2 regions of the Rossellomorea sp. NPDC071047 genome follow, and region 1 is predicted to be linked to the other one. Evidence: riboswitches for the same ligand, from Rfam matches in the RefSeq annotation. Region 1 holds a riboswitch; the other holds the start of a gene.
What was found. A riboswitch is a leader RNA that binds a small molecule or an ion and turns the genes downstream of it on or off. The one in region 1 is predicted to bind cyclic di-AMP.
Positions count from the first base shown of each region.

Region 2: linked by a shared signal. The riboswitch ahead of ACQKFO_RS13525 (potassium channel family protein) and the one ahead of ACQKFO_RS19425 (hypothetical protein) in region 1 are both predicted to bind cyclic di-AMP.

Region 1 covers NZ_JBNNJT010000006.1:180,314-196,137, forward strand. The annotation lists gene ACQKFO_RS19360 (HAD-IIA family hydrolase) at 1-718, opposite strand, end outside; gene ACQKFO_RS19365 (MBL fold metallo-hydrolase) at 992-1,732, opposite strand; gene ACQKFO_RS19370 (carbohydrate ABC transporter permease) at 1,744-2,553, opposite strand; gene ACQKFO_RS19375 (carbohydrate ABC transporter permease) at 2,569-3,453, opposite strand; gene ACQKFO_RS19380 (ABC transporter substrate-binding protein) at 3,552-4,826, opposite strand; gene ACQKFO_RS19385 (spore germination protein) at 5,120-6,565, opposite strand; gene ACQKFO_RS19390 (CBS domain-containing protein) at 6,747-7,166, opposite strand; gene kdpDN (KdpD-like non-kinase potassium sensor) at 7,178-8,329, opposite strand; gene kdpC (potassium-transporting ATPase subunit KdpC) at 8,400-8,975, opposite strand; gene kdpB (potassium-transporting ATPase subunit KdpB) at 8,998-11,013, opposite strand; gene kdpA (potassium-transporting ATPase subunit KdpA) at 11,143-12,804, opposite strand; gene ACQKFO_RS19415 (potassium-transporting ATPase subunit F) at 12,836-12,913, opposite strand; gene ACQKFO_RS19420 (signal peptide protein) at 12,910-13,017, opposite strand; gene ACQKFO_RS19425 (hypothetical protein) at 13,036-13,500, opposite strand; cyclic di-AMP (ydaO/yuaA leader) riboswitch at 13,864-14,006, opposite strand; gene ACQKFO_RS19430 (DUF2294 domain-containing protein) at 14,248-14,616, shown strand; gene ACQKFO_RS19435 (methyl-accepting chemotaxis protein) at 14,979-15,809, opposite strand.
Region 2 covers NZ_JBNNJT010000003.1:314,970-330,793, forward strand. The annotation lists gene ACQKFO_RS13495 (CsbA family protein) at 1-32, opposite strand, end outside; gene ACQKFO_RS13500 (HD domain-containing protein) at 105-746, opposite strand; gene ACQKFO_RS13505 (alpha/beta fold hydrolase) at 824-1,594, opposite strand; gene ACQKFO_RS13510 (phosphoglycerate dehydrogenase) at 1,665-2,840, opposite strand; gene serC (3-phosphoserine/phosphohydroxythreonine transaminase) at 2,843-3,922, opposite strand; gene ACQKFO_RS13520 (TrkH family potassium uptake protein) at 4,796-6,118, opposite strand; gene ACQKFO_RS13525 (potassium channel family protein) at 6,122-6,778, opposite strand; cyclic di-AMP (ydaO/yuaA leader) riboswitch at 6,999-7,136, opposite strand; gene ACQKFO_RS13530 (DUF1206 domain-containing protein) at 7,338-8,183, shown strand; gene ACQKFO_RS13535 (polysaccharide deacetylase family protein) at 8,236-9,189, opposite strand; gene ACQKFO_RS13540 (hypothetical protein) at 9,359-10,591, shown strand; gene ACQKFO_RS13545 (response regulator transcription factor) at 10,615-11,307, shown strand; gene ACQKFO_RS13550 (sensor histidine kinase) at 11,288-12,682, shown strand; gene ACQKFO_RS13555 (dicarboxylate/amino acid:cation symporter) at 12,857-14,092, shown strand; gene cobD (threonine-phosphate decarboxylase CobD) at 14,135-15,211, opposite strand; gene cbiB (adenosylcobinamide-phosphate synthase CbiB) at 15,186-15,824, opposite strand, start outside.

The DNA of each region.
Region 1 (15,824 bases):
CCCTTAAATCCTCCTCTGTTGTGATCCCGCTCAGCACAAGGGCCGTTCTCATCCCGGCTTCGATGCCCATCCGGATATCCGTTTCAAGGCGATCACCGATCATGACACATTCTTCCGGCTTTAGTTCTAATATTTTCAATGCTGCATTGATGGTAAGAATAGACGGCTTTCCAATCTGCACATCGATCTTTCTACCGACAACGGCTTCCACTGCCCCGATCATTCCGGCACAATCCGGCACATCGCCAACCTCTACTGGACAGGTCCTGTCCGGATTGGTCGCAATCATCTTCGCACCAAGCTTGATTGACTGATAGGCAAAATTCAAATGGTCGTAATGAAAATCCCGGTCCCATGAGAGCACGACGATATCCACCTCTGATGGCACCATCCCTTCCCTGAACCCGGCAAGTGTCAGCTCATCCTTGATCGACTGTTCACCAATGACGTATAATGTGGCACCCGGATGGTGTTCCCGTAAATAGTCAATCAACGTAACAGTCGGATTCAATATATTCTCCAGGCTTGCCCTGATATTGAATCCATTCAATTTTTCCACATAACGATTACGCGATTCAATCGTTTTGTTTGTGAGGAACAACACCTTTTTTCCTTCATCGAGAAGAGAGTTAATGGTGGTGTCTGCTCCCTCTATCAATTGCTTACCGAGATACACGGTCCCATCCAAGTCAAAAATATACCCCTTTAGATTCTTCATCTGTACCCCCTCCATTCAATAAGAAAAGCGTAAGCGCCTTGTTCAGCCCCGACAAGCGTTGGAGGGCCGACCGGTGAAGTCGTTCTTTGACTTCATTGGGCGGACCGAAACGTCTCGAGGGGCTAGGCGCTGGAGCTGGCCATTTCTCAAATTTTAAGTTATTCTCTCTTATAACAAGAAAAATTCCTTGAGCATGACGATTTCTCCAATTGAACAATTGGATTTTCGCCATCCCCAAGGAATCTCCTGATCTCTATCCTTGTATCTCTTCAATTACACTTGTTGTGTCATCAAATCTTCGCCGATGATGACCCTTGAAGTGCCTAGCTTTGCCACTTCTTCTTCATACGGTTCTTGGTCGGATAAGTGGACGAGAACGAGTTTCCCGATCTTATCGACATCATACTTCTCTACAATTTCAACAAGGCTGCTGTGATTGCCTGTCACTTTACAGGCAGAAGTCGCTTCATGGATTAACATATCTATATGGTCATACTCACCAATCCGTGCGTTGATTTCCGAATCGCTTGAATACACGACAACCCGACCGGCACATTGCACTTCAAGCCCCACAGTAGGAACCGAATGAAGGGCCTTAAAGCAGGAAAACGTCATCCCGCCGCCAGCGAGAAGTTCACTTTCACGATCACCGTCAAAGGTTTCAACCTTAATGGTAAAAGCAATCGGCCACTGATCTGCTTCCATCGTTGACAGCCATTCCTGCAGTTTTTTTTCATTCCGATAATCACAAAGAATCCTTAATGGCTTTTTCCTGTCCTCAAGCCACATCCCCCACAGCAAGGAGGGCAATCCATAAATATGGTCAATATGAAAATGGGTGAACACCACTGCATCGAGCTCCCCTAAATCCACCTGTAGCTGCTTCAGCTTCCTGCAAGGATTGCCGCTGACATCGACCAGCACATGATAGTCATCATTGGAGAAACAGACCGATGTATTGTCGCGTCCGGAACCTGGATAGGCACTCCCGGTTCCTAAGAAATGAATGTCCATCTCGTCACCACCTATTTAATTCCTGAGTGCATAAAGCTTGATACGAATTGTTTTTGAAAAAGGAAGAACGCAAGCACTAAAGGCATGATGACCATTACCGTACCGGCAGCGACCATTCCCCATTGTGCCCCCGTTTCATATGATTGTGCAAAGAGGGCCAGTCCGACGGTTAATGGGCGGGACTCGACGGAATCAGTGATGATCAACGGCCACATGAAGTTGCTCCAATGATGGCTGACGGATACCAGGGCAAATGCGATATAGGTAGGTTTCGCCGATGGGATGTAGACATGCCACAGTGTTTGATACCATTTACATCCGTCCATTCTTGCCGCTTCATCAAGATCGAACGGGACTTGCTTGAACGTCTGGCGCATTAGGAATACCCCGAATGCAGAAGCCCAATATGGCATCATGACGGCGAGTTTTGTATTGACAAGCCCAAGTTGGCTGATCACCTGATAGTTCGGGAATAACAGGATTTCGGGCTGAATCATCAGTTGCAGCAGGAACAGGATGAACAGTACATTCTTCCCTCTGAAATTCACCCGTGCAAACGCATATGCCGCAAGCGTAACGGTGACTAACTGGACAATCAACACCCCAAAAACGATGACGAATGTATTGAAGTAATACTGTAAAAAGGGTGCAGTCTTCCATGCGTTGACATAGTTTTCAACCGTGGGATTCGAGACCCAGAACGGAAAGCCTCCATTGATCACTTGATTCCCGGGAGAGAAAGAGGTGATGATGACCCAAAGGAGGGGGATGAATGAAAGTATCCCTAAAAAAATGATGATGCCATAGTTCAATTTTTTCATCGAATCTTCCCCTCCTTAATAATGAATTTTCCGATCAAGGTACAAATAATTGAATGCTGTGATACCGAGCATGATGACGATCAAAATCACGGTCAGCACCGCTGCTTTACCTAGATCCCAATTCGTGAATGCCGCTTCATAAATATGGTAGAGTAATAGATTGCTGGCGTTATCCGGCCCACCCTTGGTCATTATGTACAGGTGGTCGACGTTTTTGAATGAATTCGTAATCGCCACGATCATGACGAACAGCGTCGTCGGCATCAGCAGTGGGAAGGTGATATGACGGAACATCTGGAACGGTTTCGCCCCTTCCATCTCTGCCGCTTCATACACATCCCTCGGTAAATTCTGCAAACCTGCCAGATAAAAAATCATGAAGAAACCGGCATCTTTCCATATGATCATGACAATCATCGCGATCATGACGGTATTCGGATCCCCCAGCCAGTTCGTGTCATCCCTGCCGAACATATGCAGAAAGTTATCGAGCAGTCCATATTGAGGGGTGTAGATGAAAAGCCAAATATTTGCCACCGCAATCAACGGAACGATCGTCGGGTAGAAAAATGACGTACGAAGCAAAGAGCTTCCGGCCATTTTTTTATTTAACCAGATGGCAAGATACATCGCCAGGAACAAACTTGTTGGTACTGTACCGATCATGAAGAGGATGTTATTCAGAATGACCTTCCGGAATATCTCATCCTCGAAAACTCCTTTATATTGTTCAAGTCCCGAAAATTGCAGCCTGGTCATCGGGCCACTGTAGAAGCTTAACTGGATCGATTTGAGCGTCGGGTAAAACGTAAACAAACTCAAAAATATGAAAGAAGGAAACAGGAGCCCGTAGGCAAACAGATTATTTCTCGCCCCGGTGCTGAGTTTTCTTTGCTTCATTGTCATCTATCGGCCCCACCTTTCTTGTGAAGCAGGAGCTCAAGTCAGCACAAAGCCCACCTGAGCCTCACTCCATTCACTCTTCGGTCACTATCTTATTACTGAAAAGGCTCCAATACTTTTTCCGCTTTCTTCTGTGCATTGTCCAACCCTTCGTCAACCGGGCTTTGTCCCGTCAGGATCGATTGAATATGATCATTGAAGATTTTCTGCACCTCACCATTTTGATAGGTTGCAAGTTCACTTTCTGCGTACTCGAGCTGCTCGCGGGCAACCAGTGCAGGAGGGAATTCCTCTACATACTTCTTCAACAAGTCAGTCTCATAAGCTGATTCGGTTGTGGCTACATATCCTGTATCGATCGACCACTGGGCAACACGCTCAGGCTCTGTAAGGAACTTCATGAACTTGATTGCCGCTTCCTTATTCGCTTTTGGAAGATCTTTGAACATGTAGATGTTTCCTCCTCCAGTAGGGGAACCATACTCATTGTTCGCCGGCAGGAAGGACACACCGAAATCAAAGTCCGCATTGTTCTTCACATTCGTCAGGTTACCAGTCGTATGATACATCATCGCCGTTTTTCCACTCAGGAAGTCAGAAGGAACCGTCGCCCATTCAATGACACCCTCAGGCATGATTTTATGTTCCTTTCCAAGGGATAACCAAAATTCCATCGCTTCTTTTGAATATGGTGCATTGAAGTGTACTTCCTTTCCATCTTGAGACATGATGTTGTCTCCAGTCTGAAGCGCTAAAGCCTGGAACATCCAGTACTGGTAACCGGTGCTCGGAATTTCAAGTCCCCACTGATCCTTACCTCCATTTTTCGTCAGCTTCTTCCCGTATTCCACCAGCTGATCCCAGTTTTCAGGTGGAGCTTCCGGATCCAATCCCGCTTCTTTAAATGCATCCTTGTTATAGTAAAGGACGATGGTACTGCGCTGGAAAGGCAAGCTGTACACCTTATCATCAATGGAAAAATTCGCCATGAATCCGTCGTAGAAATCATCCAAATATTCTTGCTCGAACATCGGCGTCAATTCCTCGATCAGGTCGTTCTCAAGCAATGTGAAAAGGTCTATTGAAAATAACACAGCAAGCTCAGGTGAATTTCCTGCCTGCGCCGATGCCATGACCTGGGTCATAGTCTCAGCATAACTGCCACCATATTTCGCATTCACCTTGATGTCGGGATTCTCTTTCTCGAAATCAGCCACAAACCCATCAACGATCTTCGCAACATCCCCGCCAACCGCTACCGGGAACCAGAAATCAATTTCAGTCGTTTCATCCCCCCCGGTTTCACTGCTGCCGCACCCGGCAAGAACGACCATCAACACTAAAACGAATGATAAAACCTTGAACTTCATGCCAATTCCTCCCCTTTTTTTCATAAAAAAACCCATGAACAATAAACTGCATCACAAATAAGTGTCATGCATTTCATTGGTCACAGGGATTCTCCGCATCTCTACCCTTAGACGATAACCTGTCTAATATATATGTCTGATTATTCACAATAATACAATATTAACTAAAAGTTGGCAATGGCATTTCTTTTTTTTACAAAATAATATGGGACAAAGGGACAGGTCCCTTGTCCCAATTGTTTGATTCGACTAAACTCATTAAATGGGACAACGAACCTGTCCCCATGTCCCTTTTAACCTTTATCTTTCGTATAACTATGCTTGCTATTAGTAAGCCTCTGTAAATCTTCCCGATAAAACGTATCCTTTAATTCCTTCATCTTAAAAGGAATAATAGGAGAAAGATAAGGAACGCCTATCGATTTCAGACTCGCCATATACAACATTAGAATGGTTGTCCCAATGATGATTCCATTAAAACCAAAAAAGTTAGCCGTTAATAAAAATACTATTCTTAGGGTGGCATCAGGTCCCACGAGTCCTCTGTTAGCTCCCAGGAAACTGGAAAGAGCGGTTATCCCTATGACGATCAGACTGACGGGGTGGATTAATTTGGCGGTGACCGCCGTTTCACCAATGACGATGGTCCCGATTAAAGACACCAATATGACCGCACTTTGTGGAAGACGAAACGAAACATCTACTAATATTCTGACCAAGAATAAAAGAATGGCGATTTCCCAAAAGGTTGGCAATAGCTCATCGTTTGAAATGATTGCTTTCGAAATCTTGTCGGGTAAGTCATCTTTATGAAAATTTGCTAACGCTATGTAAACCGCCGGCAGGTATACTCCTATTAGAAAGGCGATAAAACGGATGATTCGGCTCGTGAATCTACCCATTGAAATATGGTAATCATCGGGTGCCTGAATAAAATCTATAAATAGAGCAGGAGCTATGATGGCGAAAGGGTACCCATCCACAATCACTACCACTCTTCCTTCAAATAAGGATGAAACTGCCCCGTCCATTCGTTCGGAATGTCTTAACCGTGAGAAAAAGGTTTTTGGCTTCCCTTCTAATACATCCTCCACTACTCTTTCACTAAGGACATACTTTATGTTTAGACTATTTAGCCTCTTTTTGACTTCTTTTAATATCCCTTTATCCACAGTACCTTCTATATATAAGATCGACACAGATGTTGGTGAAGTGGAGCCAATCTCCACTGTTTCCACACACAAATCCGGTGTTTTTAATGAACCTCTGATCAAATTGATATTTGTTTTCATCTTTTCTGTTAATCCAATTTGAGGACCTCTTACCGAACGTTCTCCAATGGACGCTTCCACGCTTCTTTCTGCCCACTTTGGAGATGGGATTATGATTCCTTCCCGAATCCCGTTAATCAGCAAAACTGTATTTCCTTGTACGATGGCATCGGTCAACTCTTGATAATGAGTTGTCGTCTTTACATCTGCCGATTCAACTATTCTTTCCATGATTAGTTTGTTGAGCGATTCATTACTATCTTCTGCCTTGAATCGTTCCAATAATGGCTTGACCACGTAATCCTGAATAAGGTCTACATCGATTATTCCGTCCAGGTAGACAACATTCATTTCAAGGGAACCATCGCAGCCAGCCTTTATGTTTCTTATGATAAGGTCAGATGTGTCGTGAAAGGTGTTCTTTATGTTTTCGATGTTTTCTTTTAGGCACATTTCTATTTTAGGCATCCTTCATCCTCCCTAAAAGTTAGTATGAGGAGTTGTCAAGATACTATACTTTGTGGAGGAAACCTAATATAACAAGCGTTAGTACACCAACAGTGTACCTTTTAGCAAACAGTAAAATGGTACACTGTTGGTGTGCCTGTTTTCGTTTTTCCTTTATGCTCTTTTTCCTGGAAAATCACTTTCACAACTTAGGTTCGTCATTCAACATCTGCCCGAAACAATAATCAATGATTTCTCTTCTTCTGATGATCCCTATAAAGTGATCCTGATCATCGACTACCGGGACAAAATTCTGTTCCATAGATTTGGAAATGATATCTTCCATCTCTGCATCTATATGAATCGGTTGATGTTGTCTGTGCAAAGGAATGTCAGAGAGCATTACTTTACTGGTATTTTGAAACGTGAGTCCGGGTGTGTTTTTTATTTTCCATAGGAGATCCCCTTCTGTCAGAGTACCTGCATATTTCCCATCCTCACTGATCAATGGGACTGATGTGTAACGATGATACTCCATCTTCTCGAGTGCCTGCCTCATAGTCGATTCATATTTAATATAGGCAACGTCCCTTTTGGGAACTAAGAAAAAAGCGATATTCAATTCGATCCCCCTCATGATCTTCCATCGGCTACGATGTGCAGATCGATATTCGTTGTTTCCCGCATGATCGTATTGACGATTGATCCTTTCCTTATCTCCTCCCATCTCGTTCTGGCAGATTGCCCTAATAAGATCTGCGTCACGTGATACTTTTTTGCAACTTCAATGATGACAGCAGCCGGCTTCCTATTTTGCTGTTCTTCGAATATCAACTTGGCATTGAACTGCTCGGCAAGCATTTTCCATTCTTTCATTTTTTGCTCTCTGACCAGGTTTCCCTCGGATGTTTTCTTTGAGGTTACATTCAAGATATACAATTCCGCCTTTAAGCGATGGGCCATTCTCCATCCTCTTCTGATCAGCTTTTCCGCTGTGGGCCCGTAATGGATGCAAACAAGGATCTTCTCATTCACCCCGATGGGACCCTGCTGAAGATCACCGCTTATTTGCTCAATCCGTTCGTCCACATCATTTGCAATCTCCCTTAAGGCCAGTTCCCGAAGTGCTGATAAGTTGGTTGTGGTGAAGAAATGGGTTAAACTTTGTTCAATCTTTGCCTGCGTATAAATTTTTCCATCCCTCAGCCTCTTTCTCAAGGCTTCCGGTGTCACATCAATCAGTTGGATTTCGTTGGCCTTTTGAATAAACGTATCCGGCACTCTTTCTCTCACTTTCACACCTGTGATATGCCTGACGATATCGTTCACACTTTCCAGGTGTTGAATATTCACTGCTGATAGGACATCGATTCCGGCATCAAGGATCAAAGCTACATCCTCATACCTCTTGGAATTGACGGAACCTGTTATATTCGTATGGGCAAGTTCATCAACAAGGACGATATCCGGTTTTCTCTCAATGATTCCTTCAACATTCAGTTCGTAGAATTTCTTTCCTTTATAATACATGATTTTTAACGGCACCTGTTCAAGATCTTTCAGTTGAGCCTCTGTTTCTGCACGACCATGGGTCTCGATTAATCCAATCACCACGTCTTTTCCTTCTTTTTTTAAATCAGCCGCATCCTGGAGCATTTTATAAGTCTTTCCCACTCCCGGTGCAGCACCGACATATAATTTGAATTTCCCTCGTGTGGATTCTGTGATTGTCTGAAGAATTTCTTCAGGGGTCCTTCTCCTGAAATATGGATGATCCGTTTCCATCTGTTCACCTCCAAGCAGGACACATCAAGATGAGAACCCGACCAACGAATTGGTCAGGGTTCTGTACGATTTATAATAACTTCTGTAAATCCAGGTTAAGCAAGAGGACATTGACGCGTTCTTCTCCGAAAATCCCCCATTCCTTCCCTTGGGTATTGTCTTCGATCAACTTCTGCAACTTTTCTTTGGATACGCCTGTGAGCTCTGAAATTCTGTTCACCTGCGCCATGGCTCCCTGAACAGAAATATGTGGATCCAGGCCGGAGCCTGAGTCTGTCACAAGATCGACGGGAACCTCACTGATCGGTGTATCCGGGTTGGCATTTTTCCACACTTCCAATGATTCCTCTGTACGGTTGATCATATCCTCATTGGACGGGGCATAGTTATTCGATCCTGAACCAGAGGCATCGTATTCAATGGCGGACACCCTTCCATGAAAGAGGGTGGGATCACTCACGCTTTGCCCGATCAATGCCGAGCCCACCACTTCATTTTCTTCATTATAAACTAAGCTTCCATCCGCCTTGTCCGGCATGATGGCCTGTGCTATTCCCGTTGACGCCAGTGGATACACCAAACCTGCGAGCACCATGATGGTAAGGCTGGACCGAATAATCGGTCCGATAAATTGACTGTTTTCCATCTTACATCTCCCTTTCCTTCTTTTATATGAATAATGAAATCGTCATATCAATCAGTTTAATTCCTATGAAGGGTACCAGGACCCCGCCAAGACCATAGATCGTCAAGTTCTTACTTAATAAGGCATTGGAACTCATCGGTTTATATGCGACTCCCTTCATGGCTAGGGGGATCAATAAAGGAATGATCACGGCATTAAAGATCAGTGCTGACAGGATGGCCGATATGGGTGTAGACAGACCCATGATATTCAATGCTGTCATCTCTGGAATCGCAAGCATGAACATGGCAGGGATGATGGCGAAGTATTTCGCAATATCGTTGGCGATACTGAACGTGGTCAGCGCCCCCCTGGTCATAAGCAATTGTTTTCCGATTGAAACCACTTCAATGATCTTTGTCGGATTCGAGTCCAAATCAACCATATTCGCCGCTTCTTTTGCAGCTGTAGTCCCGCTGTTCATGGCGAGCCCCACGTCTGCCTGGGCGAGTGCAGGCGCGTCATTCGTACCATCACCTGTCATCGCTACCAATTTCCCTTGGGACTGTTCATATTTAATCACTTCAATTTTGTCTTCTGGTTTACATTCCGCTATGAATTCATCCACCCCTGCTTCACGTGCAATCGTGGCAGCCGTCAACGGGTTGTCCCCTGTGGCCATGATGGTTTTGATCCCCATCTGCCGGAGCTTTTCAAATCGGTCTTTCATTCCCGGTTTCACCGTATCTTTCAGGTAGATCAATCCAAAGATTTGTCCTTCCACCGCTACGGCCAATGGGGTACCACCTTCTTTCGCGATTTCTTTCGCTTCTTCGTCAAGATTTGAGGGGATTCTACCTCCTTGAGCTTTCACCCACGTCTTGACGGAATCGACAGCTCCTTTACGCACCTGGCGTCCATCTTTCAAATCTACCCCGCTCATTCTCGTTTCAGCCTTAAATTCAATGAATTGTCCTCCTGATGCTGCTGAAGCATCAAGCTTGGTTCCCTTCTCTTTCAGCAATTCAATGATGGAACGTCCTTCAGGTGTTTCATCTTGTAACGAACTGATCCCCGTCCAGTAGAAGAGCTCTTCTTTCGAAGCATCTCCCACCGGTATGAAATCACTGGCCATCCGGTTACCGAATGTAATGGTACCGGTCTTATCCAAAATGATCGTGTTGATATCCCCTGCTGCTTCCACTGCCTTTCCGGACATAGCAAGTACATTGTACTGAGTCACACGGTCCATACCCGCAATCCCGATTGCTGATAATAATCCCCCGATGGTCGTCGGGATCAAACAGACCAGGAGTGAAATCAATACAGGGATTTCAAGTGAAAATCCCAGATAGTTCGTAAAGAAAGGAAGAGTGACGACCACAATCATGAATATCAACGTCAAGCTTGTTAATACCGTATTCAAGGCGATTTCGTTCGGGGTCTTCTGACGCTCTGCCCCTTCCACCAATGAAATCATGCGGTCTAAGAATGATTCACCCGGGTTGCTGGTGATTCGGACTTTAATTTGATCACTGACGACTCTCGTTCCTCCTGTGACAGAATTGAAATCGCCCCCGGCTTCCTTGATGACAGGAGCGGATTCACCGGTGATCGCTGATTCGTCCACAGAGGCAAGGCCTTCAATCACTTCACCATCCCCTGGAATCATCTCACCTTGTGAAACGACAACAACGTCGCCTTTCTTGAGAGAGGTAGAAGCCACCCTTTCCGTTTTGCCATTTCCTCTAAGAAGATTGGCGGACATCTCCTGTTTTGACTTTTTCAATGAATCGGCCTGTGCTTTTCCGCGGCCTTCTGCCAATGCTTCGGCGAAATTGGCAAAGAGCACTGTAAATAAAAGAATCAGGCTGACTGTCACATTGAACCAGGGTGCCACATCACTGGAACCGAATGCATCAGGTGCTACACAAAGGATTAATGTAATGATGAATCCAATCTCCACTACAAACATAATCGGATTTTTAATCATGATTCTTGGATCAAGCTTAACGAAAGAATCTTTCAAGGCCTGCATGACCATTCCTTTATTCTTCATGTTATTTCCATCCTTCTGTTCAATTGGATTGGGCCGCTCGGGGGAAAGACGGTTTCGTTCTTTCCCTCTAAACTCGGCGACCTTATTTGTCTCTTTCAATAATGGATTTGCCACTTCTTCCACTCCCATCTACAATGTCAGATATTCTGCTACCGGCCCCAATACGAGTGTCGGGAAGAACGTTAACGCTCCGACTACAAAGAACGTTCCAATCAGGATCACACCGAATAAGGACGTATCCGTTCGGAAAGTTCCGATCGTCTCGGGAACCATTCTTTTGGATGCGAGGGATCCTGCAACAGCGAGCATTGTCACCAGTCCGAAGAATCTTCCAATATACATGACGATTCCTGTAGAGATATTCCAGAATGGTGTGGCATCCCCAAGTCCTTCAAATCCAGATCCATTATTGGCAGCGGATGACGTATATTCATAAACGACTTGGGAAATCCCATGAAAACCACTGTTCGAAATGGCTTCCACCCCAAGAGGAGAATAAAGCGCAAGGGCAGATGCCCCCAGTATCAACAGGGGATGCATAAGCATCGTAATGGCAATCAGCTTCATTTCCCTGCCTTCGATTTTTTTACCCAGGAATTCCGGAGTGCGTCCAACCATCAACCCTGAAAGGAACACGGCGATCATGGCATACATGAGCACATTGATGAAGCCGGCGCCGACTCCACCGAATACGGTGTTCAACAGCATATTCGTAAGGGCCAGCATCCCTCCGATCGGGGTTAACGTATCGTGCATTGTATTGACGGCACCTGTTTCCGTCGCCGTCGTGACCATGGCATAAAGAATCGATTGACCGGTACCGAACCGCACTTCCTTCCCTTCCATACTCCCTTGATCGGTCTGGATCCCCATGGCATTCAGTGCCGGGTTTCCTTGAGATTCATAGAATAGGGCCGTTGAAAGGAACACAACGAAAACCATAACCATCGATACAAACAGGACACGTCCCTGCTTTGGATTCCCGACCATCTTTCCATACGTAAAAGGCAGGGCGGATGGAAGCAGGAACATTAACAGGATCTGAATGAAATTACTGATGGCATTCGGATTCTCAAAGGGATGTGCGGAATTGACACCAAAGAATCCTCCCCCGTTATTCCCAAGTTCTTTAATGGACAGGAACGTTCCGACAGGGCCACGGGCGATCTCCTGCGTACCGCCTTCAACCGTATTCACTGTAACCGATGGTTCAAGCGTCTGCGGAACCCCGAGCGCTATGAAGATAAAGCCCGCAATAAAAGCGATCGGCAAAAGGACTCGGGTGATGGACCTGAATAAATCGACAAAGAAGTTTCCTATTTCAGCTCCTGAGAGTCCCCTGACAAAGGCGATGGCTACTGCCATGGCCGTTCCCGGTGCTGCAAACATCATGAACAGAATTCCGATCATCTGTCCGAGATAAGAAAGACCGGATTCCCCGCTGTAATGCTGTAAATTCGTATTGGTCATAAAGCTGATTGCTGTATTAAAGGCAAGAGTGGGATCCATTCCCGGGTTGCCACTCGGATTCAGGGGCAGGACCCCTTGCAGCCTGAATACAAGATACACAAGGAAAATCATGAAACCATTCGTTAAGACAAGGGCCAATGCGTATTGCTTCCACGTCTGGTTCACTTTTTTTATCCCACTGACTTTGAAGAGTAGATGTTCAAATGGTCCAAATAGTTTATCTAAAGGCGTTTGATTATAATCGAACGCCTTTGCCAAATAGACCCCGGCCGGCTTTGCAATCAGAATCATGGCCGCTAATGTAATGATGATCGATAGAATGGTCGTAATCACCTGTGATACCTCCAACTAATTAGAATTTTTCTGGATGAAACAATACATAAAATAAATAAAGTGTAATCATGGCCGTAATCCCAAGTAACAGCATCATGAGTCCTTACCTCCCTGATCGACAACAGTGGAAGACCAGTTGGCAAGTCCCGACATAAGCGCCGGAAGAATGATGAATAGAGCGATCATTATAATATCCAACATGTGTAAAACCTCCTGACATTATTTGAAGAAACAAGAAACATTCCTGCTCTTTGTATACACCACATATCTTGCGCCGATCGACTGATACAGGCGGACTGGATATCCTGGAGTCGTCGTAACGACAATGATGGGTGCGGATGTACTGTTTTGAATAATCTTCATCATCGGTAATGTATCGAAAAAGCGATTCTCAAACACGATGACTTTATCGAAGTGATGTCGATGATCAATAAATTCTTCATTTATCCCCAAACCCATGACATTCTGGAACCCTCTCCCCTTTAGAATGTCAACAACTTGTGGAATGGGGGAAACAAAACAGCAATCATGGGAAAGATCTAAGCAGCCCTCTATTTCCTGCAGCATTTCACATGTCGGAATACAAACAAGCGTCTTGCCTTTATGCCGTTCCTGCGTACACACATTCATCCTCCTTTCTTCTGCGATCATCACATCTCTAAGATTCCTTACTACAGAGATCATTGGGGCACACCTTAGAAAAAGACATGGACGGTCATCCAAAAGATCCCCTTACAGGAAGAAAGATCCACCTTCAGAAAACAAAAATAGACCAATGCTCACTTTTCCCTCAGTTGACAGGCAAGAGTAAAGATGGATCAGCATCCTGAAAGAATGCGATCCCCTGACATCTCTTGTTCATCTGAAGAAAAAGTACACATTGGTCTACTTAACACCTAGCCGGCTGTTATAGCCTTCTATGCATTCTGTCTTCCATGTTCACTTCTTCAAAATAGGCATAATAAAAAGACCTACTTATTAGTCAAGCTGCCCCTTTTGCCATTATGAAAACAACAAAAAAAGCCCCCTGAAAAAGGTGGTCTTTATGACCTCCTTCGCTTTAGCCGACGAAGTTAGCTGACGGGTAGGATGGCGAAAGAGTTTTAATCTCATCCCTTCTACATACGTAGAATTAACCCCACTTGATTGGGTCCTCCGTTCTCGTTTCCGAGACTAGGCCGAAATATTGAGTTGTGCTTTACAAGGAATATATTACTCCCGGCTTATTGAATTTGTAAATTATTAAAAATCTCTAAATCTAGTCAAATAGGTTTATTTTTCTAACGAAAATAATCAAATGCTCTAAATATCTAACTGATTCGAATTATTTCGGCTGTTTTATTCAACGCAAAATTAATGATTGACAACTTTTAACACGTCTGAGTAAGATAATCCTTGAAATTGATCTGATAGTGGCAAGGGGGAGAAAACGTGAAAATCTCTAAACGACGATTAGAGGCTGAATTAAGCGAAGCCTTCATAAAAATGCAAAGAGAACTGATCGGCCGCGGTCCACAGGAAACCCGGACATACATCTTAGAGGACATGGTTATTGCAAGGTTCAAGGGCGTGTTAACGGTTGAAGAAAAACACCTTGTCGAACACGATAAAGGTAGAGTCCTCGTGAAACAAATGCGTCAGGTGTTGAGGGAAATGTACAGCCAAAACATCGAAGAGATAGTAGAACAGCATACAAAATGCAAAGTCCTTTCGAGCCATAGCGACATCAGTACGAAAATGGGAGAGCGTATGGAGGTATTCGTACTCGATAAGAATCTTGAAAAGCAGTTAGAAAATTAAACAACTCAATGTATATTTATTAGTAAATTCGAAAGTCTCCTATCCTTTTATTAATCTAAGAAGCCCTGAATCTATCGAGTCGCATACTCAAAGATTCAGGGCATTTAAGATTGTTATCCTGACACCTGTGGGGAGTTCCCGTCCCTTGCGATCCTTGCAGGCTACCTTCACATATTCCTCCGTCAAACCATTACATTCCAGGACTTCTTCCATTGACTCCAAGACAGAGTGGAGACGGTTCCGTCTTAACCTTTCCCTTACGACCGTCCCCGGGTTACATTTAAAGAGCCTATTTAACCATAGTTGTTCGGAACAGACTCTTTATATTCTCAAATAAGTAACCCAGAACCCACTACCTACACTTACTCTTTATTTGTAGTAAGGTTTTCTAACTTGTTAATGGTTTGATCAATTTCATTTTTAGATTCTGTCACAATTCTTTGTAAGTCTTCTGAAATTTGATTAACCTTTATTAGTTCATTTGTAATATTTTCAATGTTAGCATTAACCTCTTTAATGGCATTATCAGCACTCACAGAGAGCTTCCTAACTTCCTGGGCTACTACATTGAATCCCCTTCCGTGTTCGCCCGCTCTGGCTGCTTCAATCGCCGCATTTAAAGAAAGCAAGTTGGTTTGAGAAGATATATTTTTTATCGATTTTGACGTTTCATCAATTAATTTAATTTGTTCCCTTAAAGACTCTAATGCTTCTACTTTTTCATTGGAATTGGCCATGACTGAGTTTACTAGATTATTCGGCATGCTCTTTAATTTGGAAATGATCTCTATCGTTGTATTTTCCCTTTTTGTAATATCTGTGGCAATCTTCAGGACTCCTTGTACAGACCCATTTCCATCTAAAATAGGAATATATGTTGCTTCCAGCCAAAGTTTGTTCCCCTGTTTATCAACTCTTTCAATTTTTTCTTGAGATTTTTTCCCTTTCCGGAGGTTGTCCCACAACTCTGTATATTCTTTGCTTTGGCTATATTCCATCGTGCAGAACTGTTTGTGATCCATCCCCTGCATTTCATGTACCCGGTAATTCATTGCATCAGCGAAGTTATCATTTACCCAAATTACCTTTCTGTCTAAGGAGAACTCTATCATAGCCAAATTTGTTTCAAGAGCTAATAGAACATCCTTTATATCTAAAACTTGGGTGCTTGCCTTACTAGTTAATTGGCTCATATACGTATCCCCTTC
Region 2 (15,824 bases), on a different contig from region 1:
GGTAAAAATAAACCTAAAATGATTTTTGACACGTTCAACTCTCCTTAAAGATAAGGGAATAACACATATTCTACCGAAGTTTCCCCTATCTGGAAAGGGTTTTCCTACTCCTCACCCTGCTGAATTAATCTCTGGGTCCTTTCCTTCAACTCGCTATGGGGGATGAATTTTTCAGACAGCATATCAGGCAGGATGTATTCCAAGAAGTATTGTACGCACTCCAGGTCTTTGTATTTCACAATCGTGGATAGGGCTTCTTGATAAATTTCAATAAATAAAGGTTCCGGATTCCCTTTTTGAATTTCTCCAAAGGATTCATACAGAAGATCGATTTTGTCTGCGACAGATAAGACCCTTCCTTCAAGGGTATCGTCTTTCCCCTCTTTGAACCGTTCTCTGTACACTTCTTGAAATTGCGGGGGAAATTCTGTAGTGATGAATTTATTGACCATCTGATCTTCCACCTGGCTGAAGAGCTCACGCAACTCTCCCGATGCATACTTCACGGGGGTCTTGATATCGCCTGTAAATAACTCTGCGTAGTCATGATTCAGCGCTTTTTCGTACAGAGCTTTCCAATCGATGTTTTTTCCGTTCTGTTCCTCTACAGTCCCAAGAAATTGAGCTATTTTCGTTACCTTAAATGAGTGGCTGGCTACGTTATGCTCATGATACTTAAATCGCCCCGGACAGCGAATGAGTGTTTCTAGATCCGATAAGCTCTTAAAATAATGATGAATTCCCATGTTATTCTCCTCTCGTTGATCGACTTTACTTTATGAAAATAGTATCAAGTTGAAGGAGCAAGGGCAAAGATTATCCACTACTCCTTGGCTTCCAACCCTCCTATTTCTCCTAACAGTATATTATTTAGAGCATCGTGATAACGTGTGGGAATTTGATGCGAGGCTCCTGGAATGATATATATTTTCTTAGGATAACAATCGTTATACAGGGTAAGTTGAGAATTGATCCAATCCGACCTTTCCCCATAAATTAAGAGGAGCGGGATGGGAAGCTTCTCGACCTCCTTTATCCCGTCATAATGAAGCGATTGCTCGTAGAATTGATACCAAATATGGGGGTTCGCCTTATTCATATGATCCCTGAGCTTCTCACGCTCCAACTTGTCCTTGAAATGCGCTCTGGAAATAATCCCGGATAGTCGGGCCGGATGGTCACGGACCATTTTCATGCCCATATGGTGCATCCATTTCAGCTTGGGATTCGTGACTTTCGGATATCCCCCTACCAGTATGAGGGCGGAAACCCTATTTCCATAGGTACAGGAGAATGTTTGTCCTACTATTCCCCCTGCAGAATATCCAAGCATCACACATTCAGTAATTTTCAGATGGTCGAGGATCGCCCTTATGTCCTCTACAAACTCAGCGATACTTATATTCTGACCTAAGGTAAAGGAGTCTCCATGTCCTGTTAAGTCCGGAATGATGAGGCGAAAATGCCTGGAAAGCACATGCTGCTTTATGAAGGTCATCCTTCCCATTCCCGGGGGGTGGATCAAGACCAGGGGAGTCCCCTTTCCTAAGTCGTCAAAATAAAGATCTCTATCCTTAAAATTAATCATCGCCATAAAAATAAATCCTCCCTCAACCGCTTTACTACACATTGTTCTCGGGTTAAGGGAGTTCTAGTCACTTTATTTAAATGAGGCGGACGGAAACAACACCGTGTATTTCTTTCATCCTGCTTTTCACTTGATTTTGTTCTTCTGCGAGGAGTTTCTGATCCAAATCAATCATGGTATAGGCCCACGTATGTTTACTGCGGTTGATCATATCTGCGATGTTGACTGCGTACCCGGAGAGAACATTGGCGATTTGACTGACCATATTCGGGATGTTTTGGTGCATGACCGTCACCCGCATTTTCCCACTATAAGGTAGCTCCACATCTGGCAGGTTCACAGCATGCTTAATATTACCCGTTTCAAGATATGTTTTCAGCTGCTTTGTCGCCATGATGGCGCAGTTTTCTTCAGATTCTACGGTAGATGCACCCAAATGGGGAACAGGGACGACGTTTTTCATGTTCAACACCTTTTTATTAGGAAAATCCGTCACATATTTACGGACAATTCCTGCTTCAAGTGCCTTTTCCAGAGCATCTTCTTCTACTAACTCACCTCTTGAAAAGTTTAAGATCGTCATACCCCTTTTCATTTTCGTGAAGCCTTCTTCACTCACAAAGCTTGCGGTTTTGTCTGTTAATGGAATGTGCAGCGTCACAAAATCACACTCTGCCCATACTTCTTCAATATGATGAGCGCGCTTCACATCCTGGGATAAACGCCACGCTGCGTCCACAGATATAAATGGATCATAGGCGACCACATCCATCCCAAGGGCCAGGGCATCATTTGCGACAAGGACCCCAATCGCTCCCAAGCCTACAACACCAAGCTTCTTCCCTTTAATCTCACTTCCTACAAATTCTTTTTTCTTTGCTTCTACGACACTCGGAACGTCCTCCTCAGTTCCTTTTAGCTTGTTCGTCCAGCCGACTGCAGAATATAGGTTACGTGAAGAAGCGATCAAATTAGCCAGTACGAGCTCTTTCACGGCGTTTGCATTGGCGCCGGGCGTATTAAAGACAACAATTCCTTTTTCCGTACAATGATCGATCGGGATATTATTGACTCCCGCTCCTGCCCGGGCAATGGCTTTGACTGAAGCCGGAAAAGAATAATCATGTAAGTTCTTTGATCTGACCAGAATTCCATCGGGATCCCCATTCCCATTCAGATGGTAGTTCAGATCATCCTCTATTAGTGATAATCCGCTTTGACTAATGGCATTGTACGTATTGATTGAAATCATTTTCATACTCCTCCTTGCTCAGACTCAAATTTTTTCATGAAACCGACCAGTGCTTCCACACCTTCAAGCGGCATGGCATTATATAAACTTGCGCGCATTCCACCCACGGAACGATGCCCTTTTAAAAATTCAAACCCTTCTGCTTTGGCTTCTTTTAGAAATTGGGCGTCCAGCTCCTCATCCCGTGTTGAAAAAGGAATGTTCATTAAAGAACGATTTTTTTCCGGGACAGGGTTATGGAATAAAGATGATTCATCTATACAGGTGTATAAAAGACCGGCTTTCCTCTCATTTTCAGCCTGCATCCCTTCCACTCCGCCATTCTCCTTCACCCACTCCAGTACAAGCTTCAAAACATAAATAGAGAAGGTCGGTGGCGTGTTAAAGAGTGAATCATGCTTTACATACGTTTCGTAATTCAGCATCGTTGGACACATATTCGATGCTTGACCGACCAGACTTTCATGGATGATCGCCACCGTTACACCCGAAGGTCCCAGGTTTTTTTGAGCTCCTGCATAGATCATCCCAAATGAGGAAACGTCTATTTTCTCAGAAAGGATATGAGAGGACATATCAGCTATAAGTGGAATGCCTCCCGTTTCTGGCCACTTATAGTAACGCGTTCCTTCAATTGTATTGTTGGAGGTAATATGTACGTAGCTTGACTGTGTTGAAAAGTCTTCTGGTGTATATGCAGGGATCTCAAACTTCTCTTGAGGTGATAAGGTTCGAACATTCCCAGCCTTCTCCGCTTCTTTGACAGCTTTCTTCGACCAGCTGCCTGTCAGGATATAATCAGCTTCTTGATGTGAACCCAATAAATTTAGAGGAATCATGGAAAATTGCAGGGATGCTCCACCTTGCATAAATACGACATGGTAATCATCCGGAATCGAGAGCAGCTCACGCAATAAACCTTGAGCTTCTTCTATTATATTTTGGAAAGGGGCAGATCGATGACTCAATTCCATTACAGACATACCCGTTTCTTGATAGTTCAATAATTCGCCTTGAACCTTTTTCAGAACAGGCTCAGGTAACACCGCAGGACCAGCAGAAAAATTATACACACGCTTCAACAACAGCACCGCCTAAAGTTCAGAATTTTTCAACAGTATAATCGCGCACAATGGTTTAGTCAATAACAAAAACCAATGATGAAAACGCTTAACAGAACCGTTTTTAGGCTCATGCGCGGTTATGGATCGATTCTTTGTCGTTTTTTAAAAAATGCTCTTTTCGTAACGATTGTTGTTTTTAACATAAGTTCTGCAAGGCTCTGTCAATTAGTGTGTGCTGGATGGTGAGGGGAACTGCTCCGCTTTCCGCGGACGTTCGGCCGAGCCTCCTCAGCTTCGCTTCCGGGGTCTCGGCACGCCCGTACTTCCGCAGGAGTCTGCGCAGTTCCCCTCACCATCTTTAATAGGATCTTTGTGACAGAGCTTCAAGGTGTACCATAAAACAAAATAACTAGAAAAAATAATTCTGCTTCATTAAGACAATCAATCTCTACTTACCTTAAAAGAGAGTATTTGCTAAAAAGCTTGTTTTAATTGTTTTCGATTAAGGATTCATGCTCAGAAAGTTGATTCTCGCTGCAGGATGATTGACTCCTGCGGGAAGTGCTGGACAGTACGAAAAACATAGGGGCTTTGCCCAGGGGCAACAAGCATAAGACGAGTCTGCCGGAAAGGCGCTGTTTGCCTTTTTGGCAGACTTGGCTTATGACCTCGAGCCCCTAAGCCCCGTAGCTGGACAGGTGAGACCCCGGAGGCGCAGCCGAGGAGGCTCACCGCCAGACCCGCGGAAAGCGAGCATCCTGTAGCGGAAATCAACTACTACTTTCTTCTTTAAGACATCCACTAACTAATGCAAAATCGATCGTTAAAAAAGCAACCGGCTCCCCCACTTACCCGAGATGGGCAAAATGAAGAGAGCCGGTTGGTTGAGTATTAGCCTGTTAAAATATCTTCTTTTGGATAGCGGATCTTTTCTTTGTCCGGTCTGGATAGGGAGAAGGCAAGTGTGAGGGGACCAAGTTTCCCGACAAACATCACGATGATGATGATCCATTTACCTATCGCTGTCAAAGATCCTGTAATCCCCATGGACAACCCTACCGTCCCAAAAGCTGATACCACTTCGAAGAGAATAGACAGGAAAGAAGCATTCTTTTCCGTCATATCAAGGAAAAACAGAGCCGTAAAAACAAGGAGCACACTAATCATCGACACTGCCAAAGCTTTAAAAATATAGTTTTGATCGATCGTACGACGGAAAACACGAATCTCTCTTTTCTCCTTTAAGAAAGCAAACACACTCAATGAAATCACGACAAAGGTGGTCAGCTTGATTCCTCCACCTGTTGAAGCACTTCCGGCCCCGATGAACATCAGAAGAATAGTGAACAGCAACGTGGAGCGTTCCATGCTGCCATAATCAAGCGAGTTAAAACCAGCCGTGCGGGGAGTGACCGCTTGAAAATAAGAAGCGAATAATTTATCAAGGAGTGGTAACTGAGCCAGTGTGTTCGGGTTATTATATTCCAGGATGAAAATCATCATAAAAGCGAATACATTGATGACAAACGTCCCAACTATCATGATTTTCGTATGGAGGGACAGTTTGCGAATCGTTTTCGATTTCCAAAGGTCCACTAAAACAGTGAATCCGATCCCTCCTAAAATAAACAGAAACGAAATGGTGATGTTGACGATGGGATTTCCCACGTAACCCATTAAACTATCGGACCACAGAGAGAACCCTGCATTATTAAACGCGGAAATCGAATGAAATATACTGACGTATAGCCCTCTTCTCCAACCGAATTCAGGAACCCATTCAGACGCCAGTAATAGAACGGCAAATCCTTCAACAAGGAAGGAAAAGATAAATAAATATTTTACAAGCTTGATGACTCCTCCTACAGACGTCTGATTTAATGCCTGTTGAAGAAGAAGTCGCTCTTTGAACCCGATTTTCTTACCAAGCATCATAAAGATCAAGACGGCAAAAGACATGATGCCCAGTCCCCCGATTTGGATCAGACTCATAATGACCACTTCTCCAAAGAGGGTGAAGGCACCTCCTGTATCAACGACCGCAAGCCCTGTAACCGTCATGGCGGAAGTCGTCGTGAACAAGGCATCAAGCCATGTAATCGATTCTGTGGTGGCAAACGGCAACTTAAGCAAACCCATTCCTACTATGATAAAGAATAGAAATGTCACAACGAGAAGTTGAGGGGGGCTTAACCGGATCACCTTATGTTTCATAGGTTATACACCTTCTTTTTCAAATCGATTGATATCCCTGTTATGTCCAATGACGATCAATAGATCTTCAATTTTTATGACTTCATCGGCAGAAGGAGATACAATGACTTCCTCCCCGCGGTGAATGGCAATGATATTACAACCGAATTTCGCCCGGACATCCAGATCATTTAAGGTTTTATTTGCGACCTTTTTAGACGCACACACTTCTACTATACTGTGCTCTTTGGATAGTTCGATATAATCAATGATCTTTTCTGACGTAATGTGATGGGCAATTCTTCGCGCCATGTCACGTTCAGGGTGAATGACTTTATCGGCACCGATCCGGTCCAATACCTTCTGATGATAAGAGTTCGAAGCTTTGACCCATACTTCTTTAACCCCTAATTCTTTTAAAAGTAAGGTGGTAAGAATACTTGCTTCTATATTATCCCCAAAGGACACGATCACGTGATCAAAGTTTCTGAGCCCAAGTGATTTCAATACAGATTCATCCATCGCATTCGCTTGTACGGCATGCGTGGCAATGTCTACATAATGCTGGACGACATCATGATGAATATCAATGGCTAACACTTCAACATCCAGATCAGCCAATTCCTGAACCAGATTCCCTCCAAATCTCCCTAATCCAATAACTGCAAACTGCTTTTTCATGATGAAATCCTCCAAAACCTTTTTAATAGCTTAACCATCTAATACTTCTTCATTACAACAAAAGCCCATGCGGCTCGAACAGAGGTGACAAATATAAGACTCTCTTTGCCTTTATGGCAGGCTTGACTCAAGACCTCTGGCCTCCGGAGCCAAACTTCTAAACAACACAAAAAGACCAGCAGGAACTAAGCCTGTGGTCATCCATAATCGATCACAAGTATCATCCTCTCCCATTACGCTTACGAGGTTAGCTGACGGATTCGGGTTATGGAAGTAGCCCTACCTTTCAAAAGAAAGGATTCACCCCTTTAAATACTCGGGTCCCCCGCTTCAAAAATGAATTAAGCGATAAAGAATATTCATTTGATGATAGATATATTACTCCTCTCCTAATTCGTTGTAAATAGGTTTTATGTAAAAATTTTTTAAATGAAAAACAGGCAAAATTATCTCAATCCATCCAGCATTTACTGTTCGTTAAAAAGGTTTCTCTTTTCTATATCCGGGGAATAGCATACATAAGTATTACGAAAATAGAACCAGAAGGGAAGAAGTGTATATGGCCGGAGTTTCATCCATTACAACATCAAACAGTTCATCTGTTTCATCTAATGATATAAAACCTTGGATTAGAGGGTTTGCACGAATTGGATTTATTTCAAGAGGGATTGTTTATATATTGATTGGCACATTGGCCGTTATGGCCGCACTCGGAATAGGAGGAAGCACTTCAGACTCTAGCGGTGCCTTTGCAGCAGTGGCGAGCAAACCCTTTGGGGAAGTCCTCCTCTGGATATTAGGTCTTGGCCTGATCGGCATTGTTCTATGGCACCTCATTCAAGTAGTAAAAGATCCTGAACACGTGAAAAATGACGGTAAATCGATGTTTAGAAGACTCGCTAATCTGATCACCGGGATTGCTTACGGTTCTTTGACTTATAATGCTTTCGCCATTGCGATGCATGCCAAAAGCTCCGGTTCGGGATCTAAACAAACTTTATCTGCTAAGTTATTGTCTCAGCCCTTTGGTCAATGGGTTGTAGGAATTGTCGGACTTATCATTATAGGATATGCACTCTATGAAATTCATAATGCTTATACTGAAAAATACACGAATAAATTTAAACGGCATGAAATGTCCGAGAAAGAATGGGAATTGGGAAGGAAAACCGGAAAACTCGGGTTATATTCCCGGGGCATGGTCTTTTTACTGATCGGTTATTTCTTTATTCAAACGGCGATCACAGCCGATCCTGATAAAACACAAGGATTGGATGGAGCACTTTCCAAGATAGCTCAACAACCTTATGGACAATGGCTGCTGGGAATTGTAGCGGCAGGGTTGGTCCTTTATGGGGTATTTCAAATATTAACAGGCAAAAACCGTCATATGAGCATTTATTAAGAATGAAAAGGAGCAGCCAAAGGGCAGCTCCTTTTTTCTTCTGGCACCACTGTTAAAATGTAACCGGATCCATTTCTTCTGTCAAAGTCTTCATATTATATCCTTGATCCGTCAACTTTTTAAGTAAAGAATCTAAATAAGCGAGTGTCGTATGCTTTTCATGCATAAGAATAATTTTTGATTGATTTTCATAGGGAAAAGAAGCTAACTGATCCACGACACTATGAACATACTCCCCCCTATGAAATTTCCAATCTTCACTATCCACATTCCAATCCCATAATCTAAATCCCTCCCGCTTTATTGCTGTCAAATATTCCGGTTTCATATTGGGTACAGACCCATAAGGAACGCGAATCAGATCGCTGCGAATACCCGTAATGGACTCTAACGTAGATTGAGCCGTCAGCATCTCGCCTACAACCGATTCACTAGATTGATAGATTTCGGATACATCATGGGTGACGCCATGCAGCCCGACACTATGCCCTTCTTCCACCATCTGTCGAACGGCCTCACTATGTTTTTTCATATTCGGTTCCAGCATAAAGAAGGTCGCTTTTGCCCCATATTGATTAAGCACTTGCAGAATCTCTTCCGTATATTCATTCGGACCATCATCGAATGTGATGTAAATCGTCTTTTCATCCTCGGAGTTCCCTTGTTCATTTACATTTGTCGAATGGTCTTCTATTTCCTCTTCCTCGTAGTAATTTTCATCTTTCACACTCTCCGCTTCATTGGAATTAGCTTTTTGCTCCTCTTCTTGAGTATTGCTATCATGTTCCTTATCCCCTACTACAGGTTCTCCCGATTTACCTTCCTGTTTCTCAGAAGGGTCTTCCTGGACTACTTTCTGTTGAGTGGTTGTTTCCTTTGAAATCTTCGCTTCCCCAATGTCCAAAAGCCATGAAGTTGAAAGAATGAGTAACAGTACGATCACTCCCGCCACTCCTCCCAACTCAATGGGCTTGATCCATTTTCTTTTTTTCCGTTGTCTCCCCATGCCGATCACCTTTCTGTTTTCTTGTTACGTTTAATGATAGGGTCATTGGCGATGAAAAGGGTTACTTCCCGGTTACAAAGCAAGGGCGACTTTTGTAACTTTTTTGTTACTTTTGTCGATTGAGTTTACACTATACTAGTGAAAGCTATAGGCAGGATGTGATGATCAATTGAAGAAGATTTTGTTCCTTATGGGTTGTCTTTTGATGTGTACGGGTTGCTCTTTATTCCAGTCCAACACTTCATTACTGAAGCCGCCTGAACTTCCGGTTAAACAGCAGGAAGTGAAACAAGCGATTGGAAAATATGTTCCGGCACAGGCGGAATGGGTTTCACCGATTGAAGACAGACAAGCAAACAAAATGATTGAAGCAGATTTGGATCACGATCAAACAAATGAATTAATCGTATTTTATAGACTACCTGATCAAACTTCTCAAATGGAAGCCATTGTCCTAAAGGAAGAAAAAGGGGAATGGAAAGAAACAATGAAATTGAAGGACCTTGGAAGGGAGCTTCATAAAGTGGAATTCCTGGACTTAAACCAGGATGGATACAAAGAAATACTGGTTGGGTTTTCTTTCTCAGAAGACGCCTCAGACAAAGCACTGATCGTGTACGACCTGACTAAAGGTAAGCCGCAGAAGCTGTTTGAATCCCAATATAGTGCGTTTTTTTCAGGGAACTTCACGAGGGATGATCAAGGGGAAATCCTCCTGGCGTCACTGGTACCAAACCAGTCTCATTCTGTTCGTCTTTATCAATTCAGCAATCATAAAATGAATGTGTTAGATGAGTTGAAATTAGATCCATATGTATACCCTTACTACCATTCCTTAGCCGGGTCCATCTCCCCTTCTTTAAAAGGAGCGATACTGGATGCAGGTGTAGGTGCTCATTCATCTACGTCATTCATTATTGGTGTAGAGGACGAGAAGTTGGTGAATGTTTTACCGGAAAACATGGAGGAGGAAGAGCTTTTCAGGGCATATGCCGTGAATAGTGAAGATTCGAACGGAGATGGAATCCTTGAATTCACTCTTCAAAAAGAGGCAAGCGATGATAATCTTGCCTATTCTGAGATGCCTTTCATCAATGAGTATTATCAGCTCAGCGATCAAAAGCAAGCCGAGCTCATTCATCGATATTACGACAATGCAGCTTATTTATACAGGTTCGAGATCCCACAGGACTGGCCATCTTTAGAAGTGGAAGAATCAGAAGACGGACGTTATGTAAAATTCCTTTCCATGAAAGATGGCAGCGTGCTATTTGATGTATACGCGATTGACAAAGGTCAACCACTTCCTAAAGGCTGGAATCTATTATATGAAACCAATCAATTCACATATGTAACAAAATACTCACCGGCAATAGGTAAGCAACTCTTCCAGCCTATCTGATGAGAAAATGGAGGTGTAGTTGGATGAAGCACATTTTGATTATTGAAGATGAAGAATCCATCCGTGGTTTTATCGAGATTAACTTAATGCGATACGGATACGCTGTCTTGCAAGCTGGTAGCGCAGAGGAAGGGATCGACCTGGTCAAGAAAGCACACCCCCCGATCGATATTGTCTTACTTGATGTCATGCTTCCCGGTATGAACGGATTTGAAGCATGTAAAGAGATCAGAAATTGGAATCCATCCATTGGAATCATCATGTTAACGGCCAAAGTTCAGGAAATGGATAAGGTACACGGGTTGATGAACGGGGCTGATGATTATATTCCGAAACCATTCAGTCCGAATGAGCTCATCGCTCGAATTGAAGCGTTATTGAGAAGAATGTATGTTCATCGGGTCAAGGAGGATAGCCAATCCCCCATCACGCTACACGAACAGAAGAGACTTCTATTCGTTCAAGGAAAGAAGATTGACCTTTCCCCGATAGAGTATGAATTACTCAGCATCATTTTCAAGGCAAATGGAGAAGCGATCTCCCGCAATGATCTCTTGGATGAAGTATGGGGACTTCAGTACGCAGGCGATCCGAAGATTGTGGATGTGAACATTCGACGAATCCGTCAAAAAATTGAAAAAGACCCTTCCCATCCTCACTATATCCTGACGGTTTGGGGATATGGGTATCGCTGGAATGACGAAAATGGGAATTAAAAGAAGATTACTCATTCAGAACGTCTCCATTATCACCTTAACCATTCTGTTATTTTTGGGCATTCTCGTTTCAGGAATCTATTCTTATTACTACAACGGTACAATAGATATGCTGAAGAATCATGCTGTCAATTCATCTCAGTTCGCCAATAAATATATGAACCTGCATTCCTTCACTTTAAGGAATGAATTGACTAATCTCCAGAATAATTTCTCCATCCCTCAAGCCGAAACACAAATATTGAACGCGAGTGGAGACTTATTATCCTCTTCGACTGGCTTTATTCCGGATCAAAATCCTGACTTCAAGGATATTGAGGAGGCATTTCGAAATGGCAGCGGAACCTGGATCGGCAATCATCCTATTACAGGGGAGCATATTTTGGCTGTGTCGGTACCATTAAATGGTGAGAATAACACCATTGGATTGATCCGGTTCATTACATCCCTGGAATCACTGGATAATAATTTCCGAACGATCTTGCTTTCATTATTTTTTATTGGACTCGTTATTTTGCTTATCGTTTTTATGGTGAGTACATTTTTCGCACGTAATTTAACGAAACCTGTCATTGAACTGACCGAAGCATCACAGAAGCTTGCCAAAGGAGAATTGGAAACGAGAATTGTCGGACAGTATAAGGACGAATTCCAAACCTTGAGTACGTCCTTTAATGATATGGCGAGTGAGCTGCTTAAAACGGAGAAAATGAAGAATGAGTTCATCTCTTCCGTTTCCCATGAACTTCGCACTCCCCTTACGAGTATTAAAGGATGGAGCGAAACATTGCTGACGGGTGATTTACAAAATGTGCAGGAAAACAAAAAGGGATTGACCATCATTACAAACGAAACGAATCGATTGATTGGACTGGTAGAGGAACTATTGGACTTTTCGCGTTTTTCAAATGGATCATTTACGATTCACCCCACTACCTTTTCTTTCAATCTTACAGTCAAAGAAGTCATTATGCAGCTGGATCAAAGACGGAAAGAAAAAGGTATATCCATTAAATTGGAAAGCGATGAGACAGTGGATCTATTCGCCGATGAAAATCGTATCCGACAAGTGTTGATCAATCTTTTAGATAACGCAATTAAGTACTCAGATCCGGATTCAACGGTTTTCATTCGTTATAATCAGACGAATTCCCATCTTACCTTTGAGATAGAAGACGAGGGGCATGGAATCGACCCGGAACACCTGCAGCATATTGCCACCTTATTCTATAAGGAGAAGGCGAATTCAGATGGGGTAGGGTTAGGATTAGCCATCTGTAAAAACATCATTGAACTGCACCATGGGAATTTGTTTGTAAAAAGTAAAAAGGGCTCAGGTACTACTGCCGGTTTCACCCTTCCTTTACGTTTTTAAAGAGCTTGGATTTTGAATCCAGGCTCTTTTTGTCTGGATCAGGCATGAATTTTGACACTCTTTCTATTCTGTTGTATCTTATGACAATGAATCCTTACTAAACATATCGGGATTATAAATATGTATGTTTGAGATATTTGGGGAAATCTACTACAAAATAGAAGGAGGGCTACAATGAAATCTCTTTGGAGAGGTTATCTAAATACATCCCTTATTGTGAAAATAACCGTTGCTCTTGTACTGGGGGTTGCGGTGGGATTGGTATTCGGAAAGGATACATCCGTCCTTTCTCCCCTTGGCGATATATTGATCCGCCTGCTGAAATTCCTTATCATCCCCCTTATCCTGTTTACATTGATAGTTGGAGTGAACCAGACCAATGTGAGCAAACTCGGACGAATGGGTGGAAAAACGTTCTTATATTATTTATTCTCATCAGCTTTAGCGATTGTGGTAGGAATTGCCGTTGCAAGTATTTTCAACCCTGGAACGGGCATGACCCTCGATACCGCGGAGAAATTTGAAGTACCGGAAAATCCGGGGGTGACCAGTGTACTTCTGAACATCATTCCGGAGAATATCGTCACGGCGTTCACGGATATGAACCTCCTGGGAATCATCTTTACCGCCATTGTCTTTGGTATTGCCATATCCTATTTACGATCCTCAAAGGAACATCATGAACTGGGTGAACAAGTCTATAAAGTCGTGAACGGGTTAAACGAAGCAACCTTAGCCATCATGAAGGTGATTCTTCAATATGTCCCTATTGGGATTTTTGCGATCATGGCTGTTACTGTCGGAAAACAGGGATTAGACACATTGTTATCATTAGGAAATATGATTCTGGTGCTTTACATTGCATTGTTTGTCCAAATAGCCATCTATATTGTGGCCTTGCTCATGTTCAAGATCAGTACCGGCAGGTTCTTTGCCCAGGCACGGACACCGATGATCACAGCATTTGTGACCCAGAGCAGCTCGGGTACCCTGCCTCTAACATTAAATGCCGCGAAAAATCTTGGTCTGCCTAAAAGCTTATATGGATTCAGCTTACCACTTGGTGCCACGATCAATATGGATGGCGCTGCGATCCGGATCGCCGTATCGGCTGTTTTCGCTGCCAACGTAATCGGCAATCCATTAAGCTTGACTGATATGATGGTCGTTGTCCTCGTAGGAACTCTGGCTTCAATCGGAACAGCCGGTGTTCCGGGTGCAGGCATTATTATGATTGCCACTGTATTCGCCCAGCTCGGGTTACCGATGGAGACCGTTGCCCTGCTGACGGCGATCGATGCTCTTGTTGGAATGGGTTGTACGGCTCTTAATGTGACGGGGGATTTGGTTGGTACGTCGATTATTGATAAGACGGAGAACAAAGACAATCAAGAAGAAGCTTCCATATAAATATCGAATAAACAAGCTTGAGCTGGCCTCAAGCTTGTTTTTTTAAGGACGGGATTTCCATTCCGTTAAGACTACCATTAACTTTCCATGCTCTTTTTCTCCCTTAATGGCAAACCTTAACCACCTTCCATCCAGCCCTTTGAAATTATGGGTATGGCGGCTCACAATACCCTTTTCCAACAGAAAACGGAATAACTCGGTTTGATCGTTAAGCTTAGGATCCCTTAAGAGATAAAAGTTTGTCTGACTTGGTGAATAGTCAAATTGGGATTGGTCGAAAAATGAAAACAGCTTCTCCCTCTCCCTTTTCACCATATATTTAGTATGATGAACGAAATTTGTTTCCTCCAAGAGTGTTTCCCCTACTTTTTGAGCGATTCCGTTTACACTCCAATGAACCTGATAGTTTCCCAGTTCCTTCACGATTGTCTCATCAGTCATTAGAAAACCTAAGCGGACCCCCGGAATGCTAAACATTTTCGTCATGCTTCTTAACACAATTAGATTTGAGTATTCCTTTACCAGATGACCTACCGTCACCTCTTTCAAAGGAAAGTCATAAAATGCTTCATCCACAATCACATAACAATGTTCTTTGTGAGCTTCCTTTACTATCTCCTTTATCTTCGAAGCTGAATATAACACACCAGTCGGATTGGTCGGATTACATATAAAGACAGCATCCACCTTTGAAAGATACGCTGCCATCTTTTTTGAACCAAGATCCCAGTCGTTCTCTTCCAGAAGTAGATGATGAATGGTGCAGCCATTGATTTGACAAGCCTTCTCGTATTCTGAAAAGGTGGGATGAATGATGAGAACATTCGAGTGGGCCAACCATCTCCCAATAAGATGGATCAGTTCAGCACCACCATTCCCTATGAGAATTTCTTCTGCCAACACCCCTTCTTTACGGGCAATTTTTCTTCGCAAGGATACAGAGTGAGGATCCGGATACGTCACAATTTCCTCTAATAGATCCTGCCAGATCTTTTTTAAACGATCTGGGGGACCGCTGGAGTTAATATTTGCACTTAAGTCGACGATTTGATCAGGCATCGAAATATCCATTGCTCTATATGTATATTGCGGATTAGATCCATGTTCTGGTAATTTCAACAAGTACTCCCCCTATCCAAAGCATCATGATAAAAATGAAACACGCTTTCTGCATACGGCTAATGGTTGCAGGGATATGATTCCGTTCTAATTCAAAAACCTTTCTTCCCATTTTTTCTCTATGGGAAACCATCCCTTTATACGTGTTGAGGCCGCCCAGTTGAACCCCTAGACTCGCCGCCACTGCCGTTTCTCCCCAGCCGCTGTTTGGACTAGGGTGTTTCTTGGCATCCTTCAGTAGAATTCGAAATCCTTCTTTAAAGGTGAAATATTCAGGACGTATACAGAAAAATAAGATGAATCCTGTGATTCTACTTGGAATCCAATTCAGGACATCATCCAGCTTGGCTGATGCCCACCCAAAGTCTATGTATCTCTTATTCTTGTATCCCACCATGGAATCACACGTATTCACACATCTGTACACAATGGCAAGAGGGGCCCCCCCAATCAATGCCCAAAACAAAGGAGCCGTTATCCCATCACTTGTATTTTCCGCAACGGTTTCAACAGTCCCTCTTACAATTTCACTTTCATTTAAGTTTTCTGTATCTCTCCCCACGATATATGAAAGCTTTTCCCTTGCTGTTTTCAAATCGTTTTCTTCAAGTGG